2 linked regions of the Aliamphritea hakodatensis genome follow. The protein of the gene in region 1 interacts with the protein of each later gene in a pairwise test. Links are inferred from orthologs where the notes say so. Each region holds a gene or a part of one and is shown on either strand. Other genes may lie near its edges. The genes, in order: topA and PCI15_RS14100.

Region 1 (12,552 bases):
AGATAGCGGCCCCGCCCTTTTGCAAGGGTAAAACTCATCGACAATTCAGTATGTTCAAGTACTTCAGGCAAATCTTTGTGCAGTAACTGTTCCTGAAGGGCCACGGTGGCGGTAGACAGAATAATCTTCTTCTTTAAAGCCTTGGCAACCGGAATTGCCGCCAGCAAATAGCCGATCGTTTTGCCCGTCCCGGTTCCCGCCTCTACAACACAGACGTGATTTTCCCCCAGGCGCTGAGCTTTATCGTCAACAGGGATATTACCAATGACTTTAGCCACTTCTGCGATCATCCGCTTCTGACCGGCACGGGCTTTTAAGCCACGGCTGGCTAAAAACTTACTGTAAGCAGTCTGTATCTGTTTTTTAAGATCGTCGGTCAGCACGTCAATCAATCCGTCTGTATGAATGGCGGCCATTCTATCAATAACACTGGATATATAAACATAAAAAATGTTTACAAAAGCAAAATACTGTATATAGTTACAGGCACTGGATAAAAACACAGAGATCATCATGAAACTAACACAACGACAAACCGATGTTCTTGAATGTATAAAACATTACATTGCAACCACCGGCTATCCGCCAACCCGTGCAGACATTGCCCGGGAACTGGGGTTTAAATCTGCTAATGCTGCAGAAGAACACCTCAAGGCGCTGGCGCGTAAAGGCGCAATCGAAATGATACCTGGCACATCACGGGGTATCCGTATTCCCGACCTTGAACAGGAAGCTGCAGGCCTGCCTGTCGTCGGACAGGTCGCCGCAGGTAACCCGATACTGGCTCAGCAACACGTTGAAGACCGCTGCACCATTGCTGCAGACTTCTTTCACCCGCCAGCGGACTATCTCCTGCGGGTACGGGGCACCAGCATGAAGAATGTTGGCATTATGGACGGTGACCTGCTTGCCGTACATCAGTGCAAACAGGCAAAAAACGGAGAAATCGTTGTCGCCCGTATCGAAGATGACGTTACCGTTAAACGCTTCAGAAAAGATGGCAACTTAGTGTACCTGATTGCTGAAAACGAAGAATTTGACCCGATTGTGATCAACCTGGAAGAACAGGAATTGTCTATTGAAGGCCTTGGCGTAGGCGTGATTAGAAGAGGATAACGACATGATGCAGGCAGAACTGGTAACTCAACCCACTCAGAACGCGAATATTCCCCTGATTCGCCCTTCTGACAGCATGTTAACTGAACAGGTATCTCAGCCGATGCCCGCTCTTGCTGGCAAAATCACTGAAATTGTTATGCAAAACAATGATTTTGATCAGTTAACGATGTTACTGCCTTTGCTTGCTCAGTTAAGCCGCGACGATCGCTGGTTTGCCTGGATTGCACCGCCAAGCAGCCTGCCCAAAGCACTGCTTTCGGCTGCCGGCATTGATCTTAACAAGATCATGCTGTTACAACCCGACGCCAGCCACACAACTTATGATCTGGCATGCCAGGCCCTGAAAGCAGGCACCTGCCACGCGGTAATCACCTGGCCCGGAATGCTCAGCAATGAGCAACTAAACGGCCTGGAAAATGCAGCTGAACACGGCGCCAGCCACGGCATTGTGATCCGGGACCGCATAGCCTCATAAAACAGTTTTTATCCGCCATAAAAAAAGCGCCCTGTGGCGCTTTTTTTATGATCGTTAACTGCTCAGTGCAAAACCGGCGGTTTCTCATCTTCCGCACTTTTAAGCTCCTGTGCTTCAGCAGCCTTATTCTGTATTTCTGCAGCCATGTGAATGCCGGCACTCAGCATCACCTTCGCCACATCAAGATGCTGATCCTGCAGGCGCTTTTTCATATCATCCGAGAAGCTGACCCGCATCACAGGCACATCATCGGACTCCATTTCACGCAGTACAACTTCACCACTCTCAAGCTCAACAATTTCCAGAAACAACTCAGCCATCAATAAAACTCTATCTTAAAAAATGAATTACCATTCCTGAGATACAGCGCGTAAGCGCTGTATAACTGAAGACAATGCTTCCAGCCACAATGTGAGACTGGATTGCCGGTCATCATCAGTCAGCATCGTTAAACTGATCTCAGAATGATGCACTACACCGGTTTCATGACTGTCTCCACCCAAAGCAGAAAGCTGTACAAATGTCCGTTGCATCTGCGCCAGCCAGGAGGCGATTTCTGTTTCAAGCATCGCCAGCTCCTGCAGTTCCGGTGATACAAAGTCCGCAGAACATCCTTCAAGTAAGACAACAGCACTGCCTGTATCAGCTGATAACGGGACATTCTGGGCCTCTGCCAATTCACGCAGAAATGACCGGTAAGCCTGTATCAGATGAAATACAACAGACTCATACTGTGCCTGCCGCGCAGGCTCTGACTCACCGTCAGCCAGCGCGCTATATTGCTGCAACTGCAGTTTTGCAAAATACAGTCGCTGATTTGTCAGACTCAAACCACTCAGAGACATACAGGTACCTGCCAAAAAAAAGAAATACTACACATCAATGGCCACAGCAAAAGCCGTGGCCATCAACCCTAAGTGTAGACCCTTACTTCTTAGCTTTCGCTTTAGCCTTTGGCTTTGCCTTCGCGGCTTCAACTACCCAGCTATTACCCTGATAAAAAGCCCGCCAGCCCGTCGCCTTACCCTCTACTTCAGTCATCACATACTGCTCTTTGGTTTTCCGGCTGTAACGGACAATACTCGGGTTACCCTCATCATCCTGAACCGGTGCACTGAACAGGAAGCTGTACTTCGGATCAATTTCTTTCTGGTGCGGCAACAACTCACTGATCTTTGGCGCGCGGGTTTCCCGTTTCCGCGGGAACTGGCTGGCAGCCAGGAACAAACCGGACGCGCCGTCACGCAATACGTAGGTGTCCTCAACCTTGTCACAGGCCAGCTCAGGCATAGGTACCGGGTCCATCTTCGGCGGTGCAGCTTCACCACTCTTCAGCAGTTTACGGGTATTTTTACAGCCCTCAGCGGTACAGCCAAAGAACTTACCGAACCGACCGGTTTTCAGCTGCATTTCCGCGCCACATTTATCACAGTCGATAACCGGGCCGTCATAGCCTTTAATCTTGTAGCTGCCTTTTTCGACCTCAAAGCCACTGCAATCCGGGTTATTGCCGCAGATATGCAATTTACGCTGCTCATCAATCAGATAGCTGTCCATTGCCGTATCACAAATCTTGCAACGGTGTTTATTAATCAGAATGCGGGATTCTTCTTCATCATCACCGTCAACACTGACGACTTCATCGCCGTGAATCAGATTCATTGTCGACTTACAGCGCTCTTTTGGTGGCAGCGCATAGCCGGAACAGCCTAAAAAGACCCCGGTAGTACCTGTCCGGATCATCATTTCACGGCCGCAGGTCGTACACGGAATATCAGTTGCAGTCGGCGAGTTAGGCCGCATGCCGCCTTCAGGTTGCTGAGCAATTTCCAAACGGTTTACAAAACCGTTGTAAAACTGATTCAGCAATACCTTCCAATCCGCTTCGCCACTGGCAATATCATCCAGCGCTTCTTCCATACGGGCTGTGAAACTGTAATCCATCAGATCAGTAAAGTTCTCTACCAGCCGCTCAGTAACAATGTCACCCATCTTCTGGGCATAAAAACGACGATTCTGTGACTCAACGTAACCACGGTCCTGTATGGTCGAAATAATAGGCACATAGGTCGATGGGCGGCCAATACCGCGCTTCTCAAGTTCTTTCACCAGCGACGCTTCAGTATATCGTGGCGAGGGTTTAGTGAAGTGCTGTTTGGGTTCAATCTTTTCCAGCTTCAGGGTGTCACCCTGCTGTACGTCCGGCAAAATAATATCGTCATCTGCTTTTGCTTTTGACAGCACCCGGGTATAGCCGTCAAAGCGCAGGATCCGGCCCTTTGTAGACAGTTCAAACTCACCGGCCTTAACCGTAATGCGTGTACTGGTGTACAGCGCAGGCATCATCTGACATGCAATAAACTGACGACGGATAAGCTCATAGAGGCGCTCAGCATCCCGCTCCATGCTTTTCAGGGATGTAGCCTCAACCGTCACATCCGAAGGACGAATCGCTTCGTGTGCTTCCTGCGCGCCTTCTTTACTGCTATAACGGTTCGGTGCCTCAGGTAAATACTTATCACCGTAGCTGTCCTGAATATAATCCCGGCAGGCAGCAACAGCCTCAGTACTCAGATTGGTCGAGTCCGTACGCATATAAGTGATGTAGCCCGCCTCATAGAGTCGCTGAGCCATCATCATGGTTTTCTTTACACCAAAATTCAGCCGCGTACTCGCCGCCTGCTGTAATGTCGAAGTGATAAACGGTGCAGAAGGTTTACTGCTGGTTGGCCGGTCCTGACGCTGAGCAACTTCCAGCGGTGACTGGCCGATCAGCGCCTTATACTGATCGCTCTCTGTCTCACTGGTCGGCCGGTAAGCTTTGTCCTGATATTTATTAACCTGCAGACGCAGGGCCTCTTTCGCCCCGGAACTTGCATCAAGATGCATCTCCCAGAACTCTTCCGGAATAAAACTGCGGATTTCCTGCTCGCGCTCAACCACCAGGCGCACTACCACCGACTGTACACGTCCGGCAGACAGACCACGGGCAACCTTCTCCCACAGCAGTGGCGAGACCATATACCCCACAACCCGGTCCAGAAAACGCCGCGCCTGCTGAGCATTTACCCGGCTCATATCCAGCTCGCTTGGCTGCTTAAACGCTTCCTGAATGGATTTTTTGGTAATCTCGTTAAATACCACCCGGCGGTAACGGTCATCTTCTCCGCCAATCGCTTCACGCAAGTGCCACGCAATCGCTTCACCCTCTCGGTCCAAATCGGTCGCGAGATAGATGGTGTCAGCATTTTTCGCCAGACGTTTCAGTTCGTCTACAACTTTTTCTTTGCCCGGCAATATCTCATATTGCGCCAGCCAGTCCTTTTCCGGATCCACCCCCATGCGCGCAATCAATTGGGTTTTAGCCTTTTTAGCTTTATGTTTCACCTTTTCTTCAGGTGACATTTTACGGGTAAGTGCGGCCTGTCTGGCCCGCTCTTTGGGATCAGATTTAGACGCACTCGCTGAACCGCTGGTAGGCAAATCACGTATATGCCCCACACTGGATTTAACGACAAAATCGTTACCTAAATATTTGTTAATCGTCTTGGCTTTCGCCGGAGACTCCACAATAACGAGGGACTTACCCATATACAAAAATCCTTAGAGGATATAATCAGCAACTCAAATCAGCGTGCATATATAATGTCTCAAACCTAAAGGGTCAAGCTTCTGATTAAAATTACAGGTTCAATTATTAAAATCTATTTCAACAGGGTATATGCCAGATCATGATTTGGCAGGTACAATAGCGACACTCTTTATTCGCATATAATTACAACTACCTGAGAATATGCTTCAAGACAACCTGATTATCTTACTGACTGTTGCCTCAATTGGTTTTGTTGCCATTTGTATCAACCACTTTATCGCCTCCCGGGAGCAGCGTGAAGAAGCCCGTATCAAGCGCCTGAGAGAGCTGCGCCGTAAATCTGAGCTGGCGCTGAACACGATTACCGTACTGCGGGAAGCCAGCTGCCGTAAAGAAATTATCGATAAGCTTAGCCTGTTCGTCACTCACATGATCGAAGAAATTTCCCGGCTGGCACCGGATTCTGACCTGCTGGCAGAAATCAGCAACCTTAAAGATACCAACGACAACACTCAGGTCGCACCCGGAAACTTCAGCAGTGACAAAGCCCTGAAACGGGCCCAGTTATTTATCAGTCATGCTGAACAGATTTTTGTTGAAATGGCAAAAATGCGCATGCTGACCCCCACGCAGGTACGCCATTATCAGCACGATTTGTACTGGCTGCATGTCTGCGTGTTTGCGGATGCCCACATTCAGCAGGGCAATGATTATCTGGAGCAGGAGGATCATCTGATTGCCCTGTCTCACTTTAAACACGCCAAAGCCATCATAACCAAGACCAGCGTACCCCAGAAAAAGAAAAAAGACCGCCTGGAAAAACTCGATAAATTTATCACTGCGGCCCGTAACCCACCGGAAACAACTAAAAACCCAAGTGAAGTCTCCGGCTAACCCTCAAAAGCAAAACGGGGTACGGTTTTGCCATCAACTGTCACCGTTTCTGTAAACATTCCATACGGGCGTACCCACAGGGATTCATCGCCATAACACTGCCGGTAGACCACCAGATATTCTTCTGTTTCAGAATGCCGGGCAACACTGATAACTTCGTATTCCGCCCCTTTATAGTGACGATACTTACCGGGCTGTAACGTGACTGACTCTGACATTAAAATTTTTCCTCAGTAACTGATTTCATTGCATCCTGAATACGGTCCAGGTCTTCTAACTCACCACGCTCATCCCAGAACACACTCAGGTGCACCGGGTCGGATTCAATGGCAACAACACCTTCGGGCAAACGCGCAATCAGCTCCAGCAACAGACCTAACTGACCGGCCGACAACTGACGCTCACCTTCTCCCCAACACCAGCCTTCAGGTAACCCCTCCGCTGCCAGCGCCGTTTGTTTATATACCTGCCAGTGTACAAACGTTTCACGCTCCTGACGGGAAATATTTGTCCGGGGCAAGCGGTAAACCGGCGAATTGAAACTTTCCTGCTCAACCTGTCCACTGGCCCGTGGCGGATTCACCTTTGCCACCTGAACATTAAAACCTTTTCGCATTGCCAACTGCCGCAGCTGCGCCTGAAAACGTTGCCGCTGACTTGGCATGACCCACATCATCGAGCCCACCAGCGACATCATGACGAGGATAATAATCGCCCATTTCATTATCTGCACTCTCCTTAAAAAAGCTACAAAAAACCGCCTAGATATTTGACATCTCTCATGTTTTACAATATTTCTCTTATGCTATTCTGAGATACAGGAAACAACAGGGAATCAAAACATATGAGCATTTATAACCATATTCTGCTTGCTGTAGACCTGTCTGAAGCATCCCACCAACTGGTGGAAAAAGTACGCATCATTGCGCAAAGCTGCCAATCTGATCTGTCACTGATCCATGTGATAGAGCCCCTGAGTTTTGCCTACGGTGGCGACGTCCCCATGGACCTCACCGCTATCCAGGAACAATTGGATGAGCACGCTCAGGAAAAAATCCGTAAATTCAGCGCGGCCCTGGACTATCCCATCAAGCATCAGCATATCGTCAGCGGCCATACAGAGAGTGAAATTCACCGTATAGCCGAAGAAACAAACTGCGACCTGATTGTTGTCGGTAGCCATGGCCGTCAGGGCCTTGCATTGCTGCTGGGCTCCACCGCAAACGGCGTCCTGCACGGCGCTAACTGTGACGTCCTGGCCATCCGGCTGGCTGAGGAAGAGTAACGCTCAGTAATGCAGGGCTGAATCAGCCCTGCATTGCTTCAAGCTCAACCCAGCGCTCCATTAAACGCTCGACTTCAGCTTCCTGCTGCTGCAACGCCTCAAGCGTTTTAGCCACTTCATCACGGTCACCGCTATAAAAATCACCGGCACTGGAGACTTCATGCAACCGTGCCAGCTCTGCTTCTGCAAGCTCAAGCTGTTCCGGTAACTGATCAAGCTCGCGCTGTAACTTATAGCTGAGTTTTTTCTGCTTTTCTGCCGGCGGTTTAGCCACCTCTGCCGGCGCTTCTTCAACCGTCTTTTGCGGAACAGGCTGTTGCTTCGCAGGATCAGGTCGCTGTCGCAACCAGTCCTGATACCCACCGACATATTCCTGGATATGGCCGTTGCCTTCAAACACCAGTGTTGAAGTAACTACATTATCCAGAAACGCACGGTCGTGACTCACCAGCAGTAATGTGCCACTGAAATCCATGAGAATTTCTTCAAGCAGTTCAAGGGTTTCAATATCCAGATCGTTGGTCGGCTCATCAAGTACCAGCAGGTTAGCCGGCTGAGAAAACAGCTTCGCCAGCATGACCCGGTTACACTCGCCCCCTGACAGCGCTTTAACCGGCGTTCTGGCACGTTCAGGGGTGAACAGAAAGTCCCCCAGGTAACTGATAATGTGACGGGACTTACCATTAATGGTAATGCTCTCCCGCCCTTCAGAAATATTATCAATAATGGTTTGTTCCGGCTTAAGCTGCCCACGCAGCTGGTCAAAGTAAGCAACTTCAAGATTTGAGCCCTGACGTACTTCACCGCTGTCCGGTGTCAGCTCACCCAACAGGATTTTCAGCAATGTACTCTTGCCCACACCATTCGGGCCGATTAAACCTATACGGTCCCCACGCTGCATCCGGACGGAGAAATCCTTAACCACGGGTGCACCTTTGAAGCTCTGGCACACATCTGAAACCTCAACCACCAGCTTGCCTGAACGGTCCGCCTGTTCCAGATTAAACTTCGCTTTACCCTGCCGGTTACGCCGTTCAGAACGTTCGACACGCAGCGCTTTCAGGGCGCGTACCCGACCTTCGTTACGGGTCCGGCGCGCTTTAATTCCCTGACGGATCCATTTTTCTTCTTCCGCCAGTTTTTTATCAAACAGCGCGTTGTGGCGGGCTTCTTCTTCCAGCAGCTTTTCTTTCTGATCAAGATACGCCTGATAACTGCCCGGGAAAGAGGTCAGTGTGCCCCGGTCCAGCTCAATAATCCGGGTTGCCAGACGCTCCACCAGCGAACGGTCGTGCGAGATAAACAACACACCGCCTTTAAACTCAAGCAACTGTTTTTCAAGCCACTCGATGGTTTCAATATCCAGGTGGTTGGTCGGCTCATCCAGCAACAGCAAATCCGGCGACTGCACCAGCGCAGCACCCAGTGCCGCCCGGCGGCGCCATCCGCCAGACAGGGAAGACATCAGCACATCGCCATCCAGCCCCAGCCGCTCCAGAATCTGCTCAATGCGCAGCTCGAGCTGCCAGCCATCCACTTCTTCAATCTGATGCTGCAGACGGGTCATTTCATTCATTGCTGCATCATCAAACTGACCGGCCAGCTCGTGATAACGTAAAACCAGCTGATAGGCATCACCCAGACCTTCAGCAATGACATCCCGTACCTTTCGTTCATCCGCGGCAGGCAGCGCCTGAGGTAATTCAGCAATAACTGCACCGCCGTCCTGCCACAGCTCTCCGTCGTCGGTCGCCTGATGACGGGCAATCACTTTCAGCAAGGTTGACTTACCGGCACCATTTAGCCCGACCAGTGCAACCCGCTCGCCTCTCTCCAGCTGGAAATCCACCTGATCAAGTAAATGTTTATCACCAAAGGCAACGGAAACTTTTTCTAGTCTGATTAACGCCATTAATCGTCCACCTGTATAAAATCAGGCGCCTATTCTACTGAAAAAAATAAATTAAACATCCCTGCAGTGTGCTCATAAACTGCTATATTAGCGACCTCAGAGAAAAGGACATCCAGTGTTGCTACAACACGTCGCTTGCATCTTACAGGGGCTTCGTAGACACTCGATACATCGTTATATTATCGGCAAGGATTGTTAACCATGCTGGCCAGGCAAAAGTTTTATCGCAATCATTTTTTCAGTGTAATTGGTCTGAGTTTAGGGCTGTTCTGTAGCCAAGTCTCCGCCACAACCCTCGACCAGCAACGTCAGCTATATCAAGATGCCAAGCAATCCATCAAAGCATCCGAGTTCGGCAAACTTGATTCAATCAAAGCAAAACTCGCTGATTACCCGTTGCTGCCCTATGTGGAAGCTGCCCAACTGAGCAAGCAACTTGCCAGCGTAACCCAAAAGCAGATTTCTGAATTCGGCAAACAATACCCGGATGTCCCCGTTACCACACAACTGCAACAGCGCTGGCTGAACCAACTGATTCGTCAGAAACGTTGGAAAGCCTACCTGCCGGCACTGGCAAAATCCGGCATCAACGGCAGTGAAAAATATGAATGCTATCGCCGCCATGCACTGATGGAAACCGGGCACAAAGCTAAAGCCATTGCCGGTATAGATGCTTTCTGGAATGTCGGTCACTCCCGCCCTGACGCCTGTGACAGCAGCTTCGAATACTGGCAGAAAACTAAAGGCGGTCCATCTTCCGCACTGGCAACGTCCCGTTTCTGGAAAAGTGTTGCTGCCAAACAAATGTCACTGGCAAAATATTTACGGCGCTTTATCACCGCCAAACAGGATAAAGCCGTTATTGATCGCTTTTATAAAATTCAGGCGAATCCTGAACTGCTGACCAAAAAGAACGCCCTTAAAGATGATACCCTGGCTAACCGGGAAACGTATCTCTACGGCCTGACCCGGCTAAGCCTGAGCAAGCCGGCAGCGGCAGCCAAAACCTGGCTGACAGTGCGTGACACCCTGAAATTTAACACTAAACGGAAAGAATCACTCAACCGTAGACTGGCTTCACGGCTTCAAAGCAAGGCACCTAAAGGCGCACTGAAGCTGATAGAACAGCTGGGAGATAACCAGGACGAAACCATCCAGAACCGCCTCTTCCGTACGGCGCTGATCAAAGAAGACTGGCAGGAAGTTTTCCGCCTGATCAGTAACCTACCCGAAGAAACCCAGAAAAATGAACGCTGGGTCTACTGGCGCACTCTCGCCGCAAGCCACACTCAGGGTCTGACACCCGCCGCGTCACAGGCGTTTGTCACCCTCAGTAAAGAACGCAGTTACTACGGTTTGCTGGCGGCAGATATCCTTAACCGACCTTTCAGCCTGAATCCGACAGCTACTAAACCCGCCGGTAAAGCACTGAACACACTGGCGGAAACACCTGCCTTTAAGCGCATGTTCGAACTCTATAAACAAAACGAACACTACCTGGCACGGCGGGAATGGAACCGTATCACTCAGGATGCCGACTCAGACACCTTCTATGCAGCTGCAACCCTTGCGCATCAGTGGGGCTGGCACGACCAGGCGATCCGCGGCGCCGCTAAAGCCCGGGTCTGGGATGCGATCGATATCCGTTTTCCGGCCCCTTATACCAAAATCTTCGACAAGATGGCGGCTGAGCTGGAAATTGATACCAACTGGGCACGGGCTGTCGCCCGTCAGGAAAGCGCCTACCAAACCACGGTACGCTCAAGTGCCGGCGCCCGTGGTCTGATGCAACTGATGCCCAAAACCGCTAAACAGACAGCCAAGAAGTTTGACGTGAAATACAAAGGTGTTACCGACCTGAACCGGCCGGTTATCAATATCAACCTTGGCAGCGCTTACCTGGCACAAATGCAAAAACGCTTTAAGGGCAACCAAATACTGGCAACAGCAGCTTATAATGCCGGCCCCCACCGGGTTGATCAGTGGCTGAAAGCCCGCGGACATCTGCCTATGGACATCTGGGTAGAAACCATCCCTTTCAGGGAAACCAATAAATATGTCCGTAACGTCATTGCCTATCACGCCATCTATGCCACCATAGCCGGCGAATCTAAGCACTCCCTTGAACAACCGGCCTTTGAACTGGCACTGCAGGACGCCGTCGGCGCAAAGCAAAGCAAAACCCTGCGCAAGCAGATTAAACAGCAACTGAGCGCCTACTAAGATCACCCATGCGAACATTCACCCCGCAAAGTGCCGAACAAGTACTGATCGATATAGGCGTTAACCTTAGCGATTCCAGCTTTACAAAAGACTGGCAGGAAGTGGCTGAGCAGGCGCAGCTCGCCGGTGTTTCACCTCTGATCCTTACCGGCACCAATATGTCTGAAAACCGCCAGTGTCAGGAAATGTGTCAACAGAGCAGCGCCCCGCTGTTCACCACGGCCGGCGTACACCCTCACTCGGCCAGCGAGTACAGTACCGAAACAACCCGGCAGTTACGCCAGCTTTTAAAGCAAGAGAAGGTAGTCGCGGTCGGCGAAACAGGTCTGGATTTCAACCGTAATTTTTCTTCACCTGAGGCGCAGGTATACGCTTTCGAACAACAACTGGAACTGGCAGCAGAAACGGGCCTTCCCCTGTTTTTACATGAACGGGATGCCCATCAGAAACAACTGGAAATGCTAACCGCCTGCCGAGAACATATCAGTGGCGGGGTCGCCCACTGCTTTACCGGCACCCAGGAAGAACTGTACAACTATCTGGACCTGGACCTGCACATCGGAATTACCGGATGGATTTGTGATGAACGTCGCGGCAGTCATCTGCATCCATTGCTGAAAGACATTCCCTCAGACCGCCTGATGCTGGAAACAGATGCGCCGTATCTGTTACCACGGGACATTCGTCCAAAACCCAAAAGCCGGCGTAACACACCACTGAATCTGCCTCACATCCTGCAGGTAGTCGCAGAGCTGGTGGGTAAACCTGCAGAACAGGTCGCCCGGGAAAGCCGCACAACCAGCCTTACGTTCTTTAACTTACAGGACCTGCTTTAAAACCGCCTACTCGCTGACCTCCAGACCGCGAAGAAAATCCTGCAAAGCGGGCTGATCAAAGGGCCAGTCCAGCTCTTTACCACTGGCGTCATCAAGCAGAACCGGGATACGAACGGCATAACGGGTCATATATTCATCTTCAAAGGCAATATCTACCAGCTCCGCTTCGTGCAGCGCAGGGTTAAGCGTTGCTACAACGATTGCAGCGGCATCATC
Region 2 (12,359 bases), 1.2 Mb from region 1 along the record:
TCAAGCTGGAGCAGGGTAAGAACGCCGCCCTTATCCTGGCGGAAGGCACCTATTATATGAAGTCAGGCAATCTCAACAGCGATTATCTGGTCAGTGGCCAGATCCGGCTTAAACCCAAAGCTACCCACTACATCCGCCTGGTATTTGAATAACCCCGTAAAGAAAACGGCAGGCGAAAAAAAACCGCAGCTCTGGCTGCGGTTTTTTTAATACATCAGCAAAAGGACTTACGCCTCTTCAGCACCGTACTGATCATCAATTTTCAGCACAGACAGAGTACGCTTACGTACCCGGCGCAACAGCTCATCATCCGCTACCAGATCTTCGCCGTATGACTCAACCATCTGCTTCAGCTTTGCCTGCCACTCAGGGGTAGCAATCTGCTCAGGGAAACAGCGACGGATTACATCAATCATGGTCATAGTTGCTGTAGATGCCCCCGGAGACGCCCCCAACAGCGCAGCCAACCGGCCATCTGCCGAGGAAATAACCTCAGTACCAAATTCCAGCTTACCCTTGCCCTTGTCATCTTTCTTGATGATCTGGACCCGCTGACCGGCGTAAGACAACTCCCAGTCTTCGTCTTTAGCGTCCGGGAAGAAACGGCGTAACGCATCCACACGGTCACTGTGAGACTGCATCACCTCACTGATCAGATAACGGGTCAGATCCATATTCTTGGCGCCCACCGACATCATTGGCTTAAGGTTATTCAGCCGAACACTCAGTGGCATATCCAGTACTGAGCCTTCTTTCAGGAACTTAGTGGTAAAACCGGCAAAAGGCCCGAACAGCAGCGCCCGCTCACCGTCAATCACCCGGCTGTCCAGATGCGGGACAGACATCGGCGGCGCGCCGATCGGTGCCTGACCATAAACCTTGGCCATGTGCTGCTCAACAATTTCCGGCTTGTTACAGACCAGCCACTGACCACTTACCGGGAATCCGCCATAGCCGTCACCTTCACTGATACCGGATTTCTGCAGCAGCGGTAACGCACCGCCGCCAGCCCCCAGGAAGACAAACTTAGCCCGCAGCTTAGTTTCTTTACCCTTCAGAGACTTAAGTTCAACCCGCCAGTCGCCGTCACTGTACTGGGAAAGGTCTTCAACCGCATGGCCCAGCAATAACTCAAAGTTATCCTGTTTCTGCAGATAATCCACCATGTTACGGGCCAGAGAGCCGAAGTTAACATCGGTACCGTAGCGCACCCGGGTAGCTGCCACCGGTTGATCAACCGGACGACTCTGCATCACCAGCGGCATCCACTCAGTCAGTACTGCCGGATCTTCGGAATATTCCATATCGGCAAACTGAGCACGCTGGCTCAGGGCCGCATAACGCTTACGCAGGAACGCAACATTCTCTTCACCCCACACCAGGCTCTGATGGGGTACGTTGCTGATGAACTGTTCAGGATCAGGCAGGCACCCCTGCTCAACCAGATAAGACCAGAATTGCAGGCTGGCTTCAAAAGACGCGTTAATGTTAAAAGCTTTATCAGTACTGACACTGCCGTCATCCTGCAACGCTGTGTAGTTCAGCTCACAGTATGCTGCATGGCCCGTACCGGCATTATTCATTGCATCGGTACTTTCATTCGCCACGTGGTCAAGACGCTCTACCATGGCAATCTTCATGGAAGGATCGAGCTGTTTAAGCAGCACACCCAACGTGGTGCTCATCGCACCGGCACCCACCAGTAATACATCAACAGTTTTCGAGGTCATAAATCTCCGCCATTTAAACCTGGACATTAACGCTGCTATCAACACTGCACCGCAACAAATCAGCAGGACCGAAATCCAGCCAGCGGCAACAGCACTGAGTAAAGAGCTTCTGCAGTTTAGTTGCTGCAGCATCCATCTGGGTAAATGAACCAGCTTTCGTTATTAACGAAGCTGAATTACCGCCCGGGATGGAATTTGTGGCGCTGATTATACTGATTATGACCAAAAAAGCTTGTGGCACCGGATAATAAAATACTATCCCTTAGGCGGATACTCCCACTAAGGTCTATACAATAATATGCTTTGACAGGAATCCTCACGCTGCACCTGCAAAATCACCGGAAGCCGTTTTCGAAACAGCAATCTTCACCATCAGCCCGTCTGTCAGGCGCCTGCAAAAGCACCTGACCTGATAACCCTAGTGCAAATTCAGCCAACCGCCAGAACTTTACAGCCACTGATACCGGTAAAACACACCGCGGCGCAAATCAAAAACAATCCCCAGCCTAACGCAACACCGGTGAACGGTGCCCGGAATGCCCCGGCAGATTTCGCCAGATGATCAGCCCAAGGGCCGGTACCTGCATCAGAATGCCATACAGGAGAACGGCGGCGGACATATCCGGGTTCTGCAGAATCACCGCCGTTATCACCAACCCGGTGCCCGCATTCTGGATCCCCGTCTCGATGGCCAGCGTCAGCGCCCGGGGCGTCCCCACACCTGACCACCTGCCGGCCATAAATGCCAGCAGCATTGCGCCGGTCGCCAGGGTTAAAACCGCCGGCGCAAGCACCGGCAGCAGTTGCATCAGCCCCTGCATCTGAGCAACCGTCAGCGCCGTCACCACCAGCAACATAATCAGCGCAGCGGCCGCTTTGATCCAGCGCCGTGACCGGATACAGAATTCAGTTTGCCAGTGGCGTAACAGCATCCCCAGAATCACCGGCAACACACCGATTGCCAGTAACTTGGCAATTGTCGGCCCCACCGGAAGATCAATGGCTGCACCGCCCGGCTGCAACTGCTGCAGGGTAAACACACTCAGCACCGGTAAGGTAAAGGGGATAATCAGCCCGGAGATGACCGTCAGACTGACCGACAATGCCGTATCCGCCCGGCACAGCAAACACATAAGATTAGACGTGGCGCCTCCCGGTGCGAAGGTAACAATCATCAGCCCGGCGGCCAGAACAGCCGGGAGGGCGAATAACGTCACAACAGCTAAACCCAGCAAAGGTAGCAGCACTAACTGTAACAGCGCTCCCAGCACCAGTACGCCCGGCCGGGACAGTAACACCCTGAAATCTTTCACCGACAGTGACATCCCCACCGCAAACATCACGGCAAAGAGCCCCAGGGGCAGGAAAATGGCAACTGTATCCGGGCTATTCATTGGCAGGTCTGTACTCCGTTGCAGACAGGTTTCAGAAGTTTTCGCCATCATAGGCCTTAGCTGCTCCGGATAATATAACCGCCGCCTATCCGTTAGTCGTATAAACGGCTGAAAAAACACCCGGATAACAGCCTGTTTTTTCTGCCTTTACCTGGGTCACAGAAAACCTTTAACAGGCGAGAAATTTTTTCCCCAGCCTGCACCAAACCCCGGCAGCACATGGCCTGAAAAGATCTACTCACATATCTTGTGGATAACGCTGTGGGTAGCCATTCAAAAACCCGCCGACAGCCCCATAACCGTGCTGATACACACAAACTGATCACTTTTTAACCATATGTTTTAGCGTATATTTTTCAATAAGTTACAAACTTCAAAATGGATATTTCCTGACTAAAGCGGTATTTTTCCCACACTATATTGCAAAACCGCGTCAGCTCTGTGACAGAGCCAAGTCAACCCGAAAAGCGTACTTTTCTGATATTTTTTTTACTGCTTTTTGATCCGGAAGCTGGAGCACGTCAGCCAGACACATTAGTATGCCTCCTCCGTATTCAGACGAAGCTGCCCGATAACAGCTATTATTCAGATTATGACCCCGCAATCAGAAGCACAGAAAATCACCCTGATCGGCGCTGTTCTCGATGCCCTGCTGGGTGCCCTGAAGATCGTTATAGGCAGCATTGCCCACTCCAGTGCACTGGTCGCTGACGGCATCCATTCCCTTTCAGATCTGCTGACCGACTTTATGGTCATCGTCATTCTGAAGTATTCCCATCAGGAACCGGACAAAGAACACCCCTGGGGTCATGCCCGGTTCGAAACACTGGGGACAATTATTCTCGGCGGCCTGCTGATTCTGGTGGCCGGTGCCATTGCTTATGACAGCCTGCACACCCTGATCAGCGGCAATCAGCTGCTCATTCCTGAGTGGCCAACGCTGCTGGTAGCCGCGATATCTGTCATCGCCAAAGAAGCGATCTTCCGCTATACCCTGGCGATCGGACAAAAGCTGAAGTCTGACCTGCTCATTGCCAACGCCTGGCACAGCCGTACAGACGCCCTTTCATCCATCATCGTATTTGTGGGCATTGCCGGCGCCATGAGCGGCTTTGCCTGGCTGGATGCAGTTGCCGCCATACTGGTGGGCTTTATTGTTGCCAAAATAGGCATTGAGCTGAGCTGGAAATGTGTTCAGGAGTTACTCGACACCGCTTTACCGGAAGAAGATGTCCAGGCCTACACCGACGAAATCATGCAGGTTGAGGGCATCCTCAGTGTTCACAACTTTAAAAGCCGGCGGATGGCCAGCCATATCCTGCTGGAGGTTCACCTGCAGATAGCGCCCTATCTGAGCGCATCAGAGGGACATTTTATCGGTGATATGGCGGTATACCGTCTGCGGGCCCGTTTTCCCGACATAAAGCACGTAATCTTCCATATTGATACCTATGATGATGAAGCAGAGAACTATTGCCAGGTGCTGCCCAACCGGGTAGAAATCAGCCGCTGTCTGTTCGCTATTCTGGACCGGCATGATGCAACGGAGCTGAAAATTCACCGCCTCAGTCTGCATTATCACACCGACGCCATTGAAATTGACCTGCAGCTCAATCATCCGGACACTGTGACGTACGACCTGCCAGACCTGCAACAGCAACTGAACACTGAACTGAGCAAACACGCCTGGTTTGGCCATCTTAACCTGCTGGTACGCCATACCGACAGCAACGATCAAGTACTGAAATGAAGACCTACCTGCGCCCCAGCGCTGCTGTAAGCAGTGAAATCATTATCAAGCACAGTCGGTTTATCTGTTATATCGCGCCAGTTAATAGCCGGGCAGAAGCAGACGCCTTTATCGACAGCATTCGCCGCCAGCACCCCAAGGCCAACCATAACTGCTGGAGCTATGTGGCAGGCTATCCTGAAGATCCGCAACAGTGGAACTGCAGTGATGACGGTGAACCTAAAGGCACTGCCGGCCAGCCTATGCTTAACATTCTGCGGCACTCCGGGATGGGGCAGATCTGCGCCGTGGTCACCCGTTACTTTGGTGGCGTAAAACTGGGCACCGGCGGGCTGGTCCGGGCTTATGGCCAGAGCCTGAATGAAAGTATCCGCCTGCTGGAAACCGAAGAGGTTATTCCCCAGTCGACGATCAGCCTGAGTGCCGGTTATGACCTGACCGGTGATCTGGAACAGCTGATTGTCCGCTTCAGCATTCAGGTGGACGAACGGCTCTTTGAAGAACAGCTGGTTATTCACGGCCGGATAGAAGTTCAGCAACTGGATGATTTTAAGCAGGCGCTGCAGCCGATTCAGCACAAAGTGACCCTCTCAACCGGCGAATAGTCCGCCCGGCTGCCAGCGAATAACCTCCGCCGGCAGCTCCCATGGCCCCTTCAGCGGCAGCCTGTCCCAGCACCGGACTGTGATTTGCAGCACGTTTACAACCCAGTGACTTAAAGTCCTGCCTGACAGAGATAAGTGTCTGTTCTGTATCAGTTATTCATTTTTAAATTGTTCAAACAGCCCACATTAACCTATAGTCTTATTTCAGTATTGCTTCACCTCATGCGAGGATCACAAAAATAGCGCACCCGGGCTTTAAAACAGTTGTTTAATTATTTTCAATAAACTATAAAGTTCCGCCAAATCAAGCCGATAGATAACTACTGAGTAGAAAATCAGGTTCATGTTTGATTGTTGTACTTGTTGATATAACGATTGCACTCGCAGAAGAGGTCGTATGAAGTTCGCAGATAATCCAAATCAGGCTGCAGAATGCCTCCGTCAGGCCATCCCTCTGATGGTCAAATACAGCATCCCGCCCAACCCGCTGAATTATTCACTCTGGTATGCCTATGTTTCCAACGTCATTCCGGGGCTCAACACCCAGATGGACAAGGCGCTGGAAACTTACGGTACCTGCCCGAGTATTGTCAGTGAACAAATGTTTCGTGATTTCCTCATTAAAGAAGAAATCGATAACGCTGAAGACCTGCAGACCGCTCTGATGGCCGTTATGGGCAGCCTGGAAAATGAAGCCAGCAGCACCATCCAGAATACCGAAGCCTTCAATGATGTTCTGGAAGACAGCCTGCAGGCTTTACAGGCCAGCCATTTCATTGACCAGGACGAAAACGTTGCCGGAATCATTGAAAAACTGACGGCAAACACCCAGGCAATGAGCGAAACCACCAAACAGTTCCAGAGCAAGATCGACGAAGCTCAGGCTGAGATTGCCACCCTCAAGCAGGAGCTGGAGAAATCCCGTCAGGATGCCAGCGTGGACGCCCTTACCGGTCTGTTCAACCGCCGTGTATTCGATATGGAATTCAGCCAGATTGCCAGCAGTCAGGACGCCAAAGTCACGCTGGTGATGATCGACATTGATCACTTCAAGAAATTTAATGACACCTATGGCCACCTGATGGGCGACAAAGTCCTGCAGTACGTGGGTAAAATGGTTAAAGAGCTGTGCCTGCCGCCGCTGTTACCGGTCCGTTTTGGCGGCGAAGAATTTGCTGTCCTGTTGCCGGGTAAAGATACCGCTGCGGCGGCTAAACTGGCCGAAACCATCCGCGGTAAAATCAAAGCGATCCGGATCAAACAGAAGAAGTCCGGCGAAGTCATCAGCTCAATTACATCGTCATTCGGCGTTGCCGGGCTGATCCCGGGTGAAACCCCGGAAGCCTGCATAAGCCGCGCCGATGCAGCCCTTTACCAGGCTAAGGCCAACGGACGCGATCAGGTACAGCTGGCTGGCTGACCACCACCCTGCGACTGCTTACGAAAAAAAACGCGCCATCCGGCGCGTTTTTTTATACCCGGTGAAAGCCTTTTATTTAGCCGGCTCACGCATGGTTACAAACTCTTCAGCAGAGGTTGGGTGAATACCAATAGTAGAGTCAAATACTGCTTTGGTCGCACCGGCTTTCAGCGCGACCGCCATGCCCTGAATGATTTCACCGGCATCTGCACCCACCATGTGAATGCCCAGCACCTTATCGGTATCACGGTCCACCAGCATCTTCATGAAGGTCTTCTCATCACTGCCACTCAGCGTATGCTTCATCGCCCGGAAAGATGACTTGTAAACATCCACATTGGTGTACTGTTCACGGGCCTGCTCTTCCGAGAGACCGACAGTGCCGATATTTGGCTGGCAGAATACCGCCGTAGCAATCAGGTTGTAGTCCACCTTCTGATCCTGACCGCCGAACAGATTACGCACCAGCGCCATCCCTTCAGCCAGGGCAACCGGCGTCAGTTGCACCCGGTCAATCACATCACCGATCGCATAAATTGACGGCTCGCTGGTTTCGAAATTGTCGTTCACCACAATCGCGCCGTTCTTCTGCTGTTCAACATTCACCGTTTCCAGACCCAGATCGGTAACATTAGGTACCCGGCCGGTCGCGTACAGAATGGTATCCGCTTCCAGAACCGAGCCATCGGTCATATGCGCCAGCAGGCTGCCGTCAGCCTGTTTTTCAATCTTGCTGATATTGTTGTTGAAGCGCAGGTTAACATTCTTCTTGGCAACTTCTTCAGCGGTGAAACGGCGTACTTCTTCGTCAAAACCGCGCAGGAACATATCACCGCGGTAAATCAGAGATGTTTCAGCCCCCAGACCGGCAAAGATACCGGCAAACTCAACCGCGATGTAACCGCCGCCCACCACCAGTGCACGTTTCGGAAATTCATCCAGATAGAATACTTCATTAGATGTAATCGCATGTTCGCTACCCTCAAACTCTGGGACGAACGGCCAGCCGCCGGTGGCGATCAGAATACGCTCAGCGGTATAGGTCTGCCCGGATACTTCAACCGCGTTCGGACCGGTAATCCGCGCGCGGCCTTCAATAAGGTTCACGCCGGCATTTTTCAGCATGTTGCGGTAAATACCGTTAAGACGCTCAATTTCCTTTGTCTTGTTATCACGCAGGGTCGGCCAGTCAAAGCCATTCGCTTTCACATCCCAGCCGAAGCCCGCTGCATTTTCAAAATCTTCATGGTAGTGGGAACCGTAAACAAACAGTTTCTTCGGTACACAACCCACATTGACACAGGTACCGCCCATGTAGCGGTCCTCAGCCATCCCTACTTTTACACCCATGGCAGCTGCCATACGTCCGGCACGTACACCGCCTGAACCGGCACCAATTACAAACAGATCAAAATCAAACTCTGCCACAATTATTCCTCTTTTCTGTTACGCCACGTACTGCGCTGCGAATATCAATCAAAACCGCGACAACCTGCGGTCATATAAAGACGCTAATCTACCTGTTTGGACGACTAACTGCCAATAAAGATAATCAACAATACTTATAGCAATCACTTATAAACATCCATTTTAAGAATTACCAAAAGCTATAAACAAAACTTCCCGTTTACCCGCGTGCCAGGCGATTGATCTTTAGCGGTGCGCAGAGTAACTTAGGGCCTTTCGATTCAGCCTTACGGAATTACAATGAAACTCATCTCTTTCAACATCAACGGCTTGCGTGCACGTCCTCATCAGATCAAAGCCCTCATCGACAAGCACCAGCCAGACGTTATCGGCATTCAGGAAATTAAAGTACATAACGAAGAATTTCCGGTAGAGATGATCACCGACCTGGGTTACCACGTTGAATTCCATGGCCAGAAAGGCCATTACGGTGTTTGCCTGATTTCCAAACAGCCACCGGTCAGCATTCAGATGGGCTTTGCCACCGATGATGAAGACGCTCAGCGCCGTATGATTATTGGCGAATACAACATCGACGGCGAAACCGTTACCGTCCTTAACGGCTACTTCCCGCAGGGCGAAAATATTGCCCACGAGACCAAATACCCGGCCAAGCGTAAATTTTATGCCGACCTGCAGATCCACCTGAATGAACACTGCTCCCCGGACGCCAATGTCTGCGTCATGGGTGACCTGAATATTTCCAGTGAAGATATCGATATCGGCATCGGCGAGCCAAATCGCAAACGCTGGCTGAAAACAGGTAAAGCCAGTTTCCAGCCTGAAGAACGGGAATGGCTGGCCACCCTGCTGGGCTGGGGCTTGCAGGACACCTTCCGTAAACTCCATCCGACCGAAGATGCCCTGTTCAGCTGGTTCGATTACCGCAGCCGTGGCTTCGAGGCAGAACCGAAACGCGGCCTGCGCATTGATGCAGTCCTGGTGACAAAACCACTGTATGAACGCTGCACCGATGCAAACATCGACTATGATATCCGCGGTATGGAAAAACCGTCAGATCACGCACCTATCTGGGCCGAGTTCAGCTAACCGGCCGGAATAGCCATCAGATCTAAGAAGGATACCCGCGGGTATCCTTTTTTATTTCCTCCTCGCCACGGCCTGTTTTTCTGCCTTTTCACTGCCCTCCCCCCGGAACGGCCTCCCTCCCCCCCTCCCCGGCAGCCGGCGCAGGCAGCCCGCTGACAAAGCAAAATGTAACAGTTACACCGGCAAACCGATAAAGAGTCTGCTCCGCCGTCTGTATAAATTTTCACCTGTTTTTTAGCCCCAGGGCTTGCAAAGAGTCAAAACCGGGATTAAGTTAAATACAAATGTAACCGGTTACATTTAATCAGAATGACTAAATGCAGCTATTAATCATCCACACAACCTGATGACAAGAGCCCTGCCATGGCTGATGCAACGACACTTATCTGGGAACCTTCACGGGGCGGGCTGGACACCACCGCCCTGTATCCCGGCTTTCCACAACCGGACACTCAGGAAACCCTGCAACTTAATCCCGGAGGCTGCCACTGGATCAGCCTGCGCAAAGGTGACCTGCTGTCACTGAACGCCAGCCTGACCGACAGCACCCTGCTGTTCTCAGCACTGACCACCGGTGATGCTTCTCCCGGAAGCCTCAGTACCGTCAACTATCAGCCCGAATTTATGCAATCTATGCCAGCAGCAGACCAGCCTGCTGAGCAATTTAATTCGCTGGCTATACAACCCCGGTTGCAAGCGCGACAACTGGCGTTACAGGACCTCAGCTTCCGGATACTGAACCGGGATATGCTGGCAAACGCCGAGCTCCCCCTGATTATTCAGGCGGCGCAGGATTACTGCCTGCTCATTGCTCTTTCTGCCACCAGCAGCCAACTGGTAGACGGCAGTGAACAGCCCCGCTCGGTTACCCATATCAGTATCCAGCGATCTGAAACCGACAGCGATCAGCCACTGCCGGAGCCACTGGGGCCGGTTCGGGATGAGTTCCGCATCCCCCGTGCCACCGCCAAAGCCTACACCGTTAAGAAAGGCGAATACATTCAGATCATCGATGTGGAAGGCCGCCAGTGCTCCGACTTTATGGCCATGAACTCAGCCGCACTGGCTGAAGGCAGAGAACGCTTTATTGATTCCACCGTCAGCCGCTCGCTGGCGGCCGGTGCCTACCCCCAGCCAGGGCTGCATGACAAATTTTATGATCAGGACATGAAGCCCCTGCTGGCGGTGGTGCAGGATACCGCCGGCCGTCATGACACATTCGCACTGGCCTGCACCGAATTCGGCTATGCAGAACGGGGCTTTCCCGGCCATATCAACTGCTCCGACAATATATCTGCCGCCTATGCTCCCTACGGCATTCAATCCCGCCGGGCCTGGCCGGCCATTAACTTCTTCTTTAACTCCTGGATTGATCCTGACAGCCACCGGCTTGGCTCCGATGAATCCTGGTCCCGGCCCGGGGATTATGTACTGATGCAGGCCCTCACTGACCTCACCTGCGTCAGCACTGCCTGCCCGGACGATATCGACCCGATCAACGGCTGGAACCCGACTGAGATACACATACGCATATACCGTCCGGATGCGGCCATTCCCCGCTCTGTTGCTTACCGATCCTTACCGGAGTCGACCCCGTTTATGAGTACCGAAACCCCTTTTCATCCGCGTACCAGCGCACTGACCAAGCGTTTCCATAATGCCCGTAATTACTGGCTACCCCAGGCATTTGACAGTACCGGCAGCATCGCCGAATACTGGAACTGCCGCAACAATGTCACCGTTCAGGACATGTCCAACCTGCGTAAGCTGGACATCTACGGGCCGGACGCCGAACGGCTGTTACAACTGGCCCTGACCCGGGACATCAGCCGGCTGTCCGTTCACCGTGGCTACTATGCCCTGCTCTGCTCAGACCAGGGCGCAGTCATTGATGACGGCACCCTGTTCCGGCTGGCACCGCAGCTGTTCCGCTGGTGCTGTGGCAGCGACGAATCCGCCCGGCAGCTGGAAAGCCTCGCCCGGGAAAATAACCTTAAAGTCTGGATCAGGGATCTGACCCTCAAGCTTTGCAACCTTGCCATCCAGGGCCCGAAAAGCCGCGAACTGCTGCAACGGCTGGTGTTCACCCAGCCAGCCCAGCCGGAACTGAACAACATTAAATGGTTCGGCTGTGCCGTTGCCCGCACCCATGACCGTGACGGCATCCCATTCATGCTCACCCGCAGTGGCTTTACCGGTGAACTGGGGTATGAACTGTTCTGTGATCACCGTGACGCGGTCGCCCTGTGGGATGCGGTATTTGCTGCCGGTGAAGGTCTCGGCGTCAGCCCGATGGGCGGTGACGCACTGGAAATGCTCAGAATCGAAGCGGCCCTGATGATCAGCGGTGCCGAATTCGGCGGAGATACCGAACCGGACGAAGCTGGCCTGGGATTTGCCATCGACATGCGCAACACCGAATTCGCCGGCCGTGCGGCCATTGAACGAAACCGCCAGGCGCCGCGCAAACAGCTGGTCGGCCTGAAAATACAGGGGGACGAACTGCCCCAGCACGGCGATCACATTTTCCTTGAACGCCAGCCCGTGGGCACGATCACCAGCGCCACCCGGTCACCGGAGCTGCAACAGGTTATCGCCATGGCAAGAGTCGCCACTGAACTGGCGGTCCCCGGCACCCCGCTTGAAATCGGCCGGCTCGACGGCCACATGAAACGTCTCAGTGCAACGGTCTGTGAGTTGCCGTTCATTGATCCGCAACGTCATAAAGCAAGGCAGTAACCGGCTTTTGTCCGGCAATGCCTTAAGTAGCGAACACCCACACCAACAATAACAACCGGAGTGAAACATGAAATCTTTACGTCAACCTCTGCTGATCGCCCTCAGTGCTTCAGGCCTGCTTTTCAGTCAGGCCCATGCGACGGATAAAATCACCGTCGGCGAACCCAGCTGGCCGGGCGCCAAAATTATCGCTAACGTGATTCA

The links.
Region 2: the proteins of topA (region 1) and PCI15_RS14100 interact in binary tests that used the Escherichia coli proteins (3 or more experiments, as listed by UniProt). The link is inferred for Aliamphritea hakodatensis from one-to-one orthologs.

What each region holds. Positions count from the first base shown.
Region 1 is NZ_AP025281.1:1,887,473-1,900,024, reverse strand. The notes cover bases 2,322-5,507. They hold topA (type I DNA topoisomerase), read right to left. Parts: upstream 5,186-5,507; coding sequence 2,522-5,185; downstream 2,322-2,521. Other genes in these bases: PCI15_RS08630 (DNA topoisomerase I), read left to right, coding at 5,388-5,507; PCI15_RS08640 (DUF6586 family protein), read right to left, coding at 2,322-2,439. Outside these bases: ATP-dependent DNA helicase DinG, read right to left, coding at 1-416; transcriptional repressor LexA, read left to right, coding at 514-1,116; PCI15_RS08650 (cell division inhibitor SulA), read left to right, coding at 1,121-1,594; PCI15_RS08645 (hypothetical protein), read right to left, coding at 1,657-1,914; more of PCI15_RS08640, read right to left, coding at 1,942-2,321; more of PCI15_RS08630, read left to right, coding at 5,508-6,080; PCI15_RS08625 (DUF1653 domain-containing protein), read right to left, coding at 6,077-6,298; PCI15_RS08620 (hypothetical protein), read right to left, coding at 6,298-6,804; PCI15_RS08615 (universal stress protein), read left to right, coding at 6,925-7,365; PCI15_RS08610 (ATP-binding cassette domain-containing protein), read right to left, coding at 7,388-9,277; PCI15_RS08605 (transglycosylase SLT domain-containing protein), read left to right, coding at 9,479-11,500; PCI15_RS08600 (TatD family hydrolase), read left to right, coding at 11,509-12,336; PCI15_RS08595 (glutaredoxin family protein), read right to left, coding at 12,343-12,552. UniProt on the Escherichia coli protein: Releases the supercoiling and torsional tension of DNA, which is introduced during the DNA replication and transcription, by transiently cleaving and rejoining one strand of the DNA duplex.
Region 2 is NZ_AP025281.1:3,052,330-3,064,688, forward strand. What follows is about bases 3,682-6,674. They hold PCI15_RS14100 (YigZ family protein), read left to right. Parts: upstream 3,682-4,870; coding sequence 4,871-5,479; downstream 5,480-6,674. Other genes in these bases: PCI15_RS14095 (cation diffusion facilitator family transporter), read left to right, coding at 3,717-4,874; PCI15_RS14105 (GGDEF domain-containing protein), read left to right, coding at 5,877-6,674. Also shown: PCI15_RS14080 (hypothetical protein), read left to right, coding at 1-152; mqo (malate dehydrogenase (quinone)), read right to left, coding at 228-1,730; PCI15_RS14090 (bile acid:sodium symporter family protein), read right to left, coding at 2,237-3,175; more of PCI15_RS14105, read left to right, coding at 6,675-6,899; gorA (glutathione-disulfide reductase), read right to left, coding at 6,972-8,327; xthA (exodeoxyribonuclease III), read left to right, coding at 8,607-9,416; PCI15_RS14120 (DUF1989 domain-containing protein), read left to right, coding at 9,780-12,155; PCI15_RS14125 (ABC transporter substrate-binding protein), read left to right, coding at 12,223-12,359.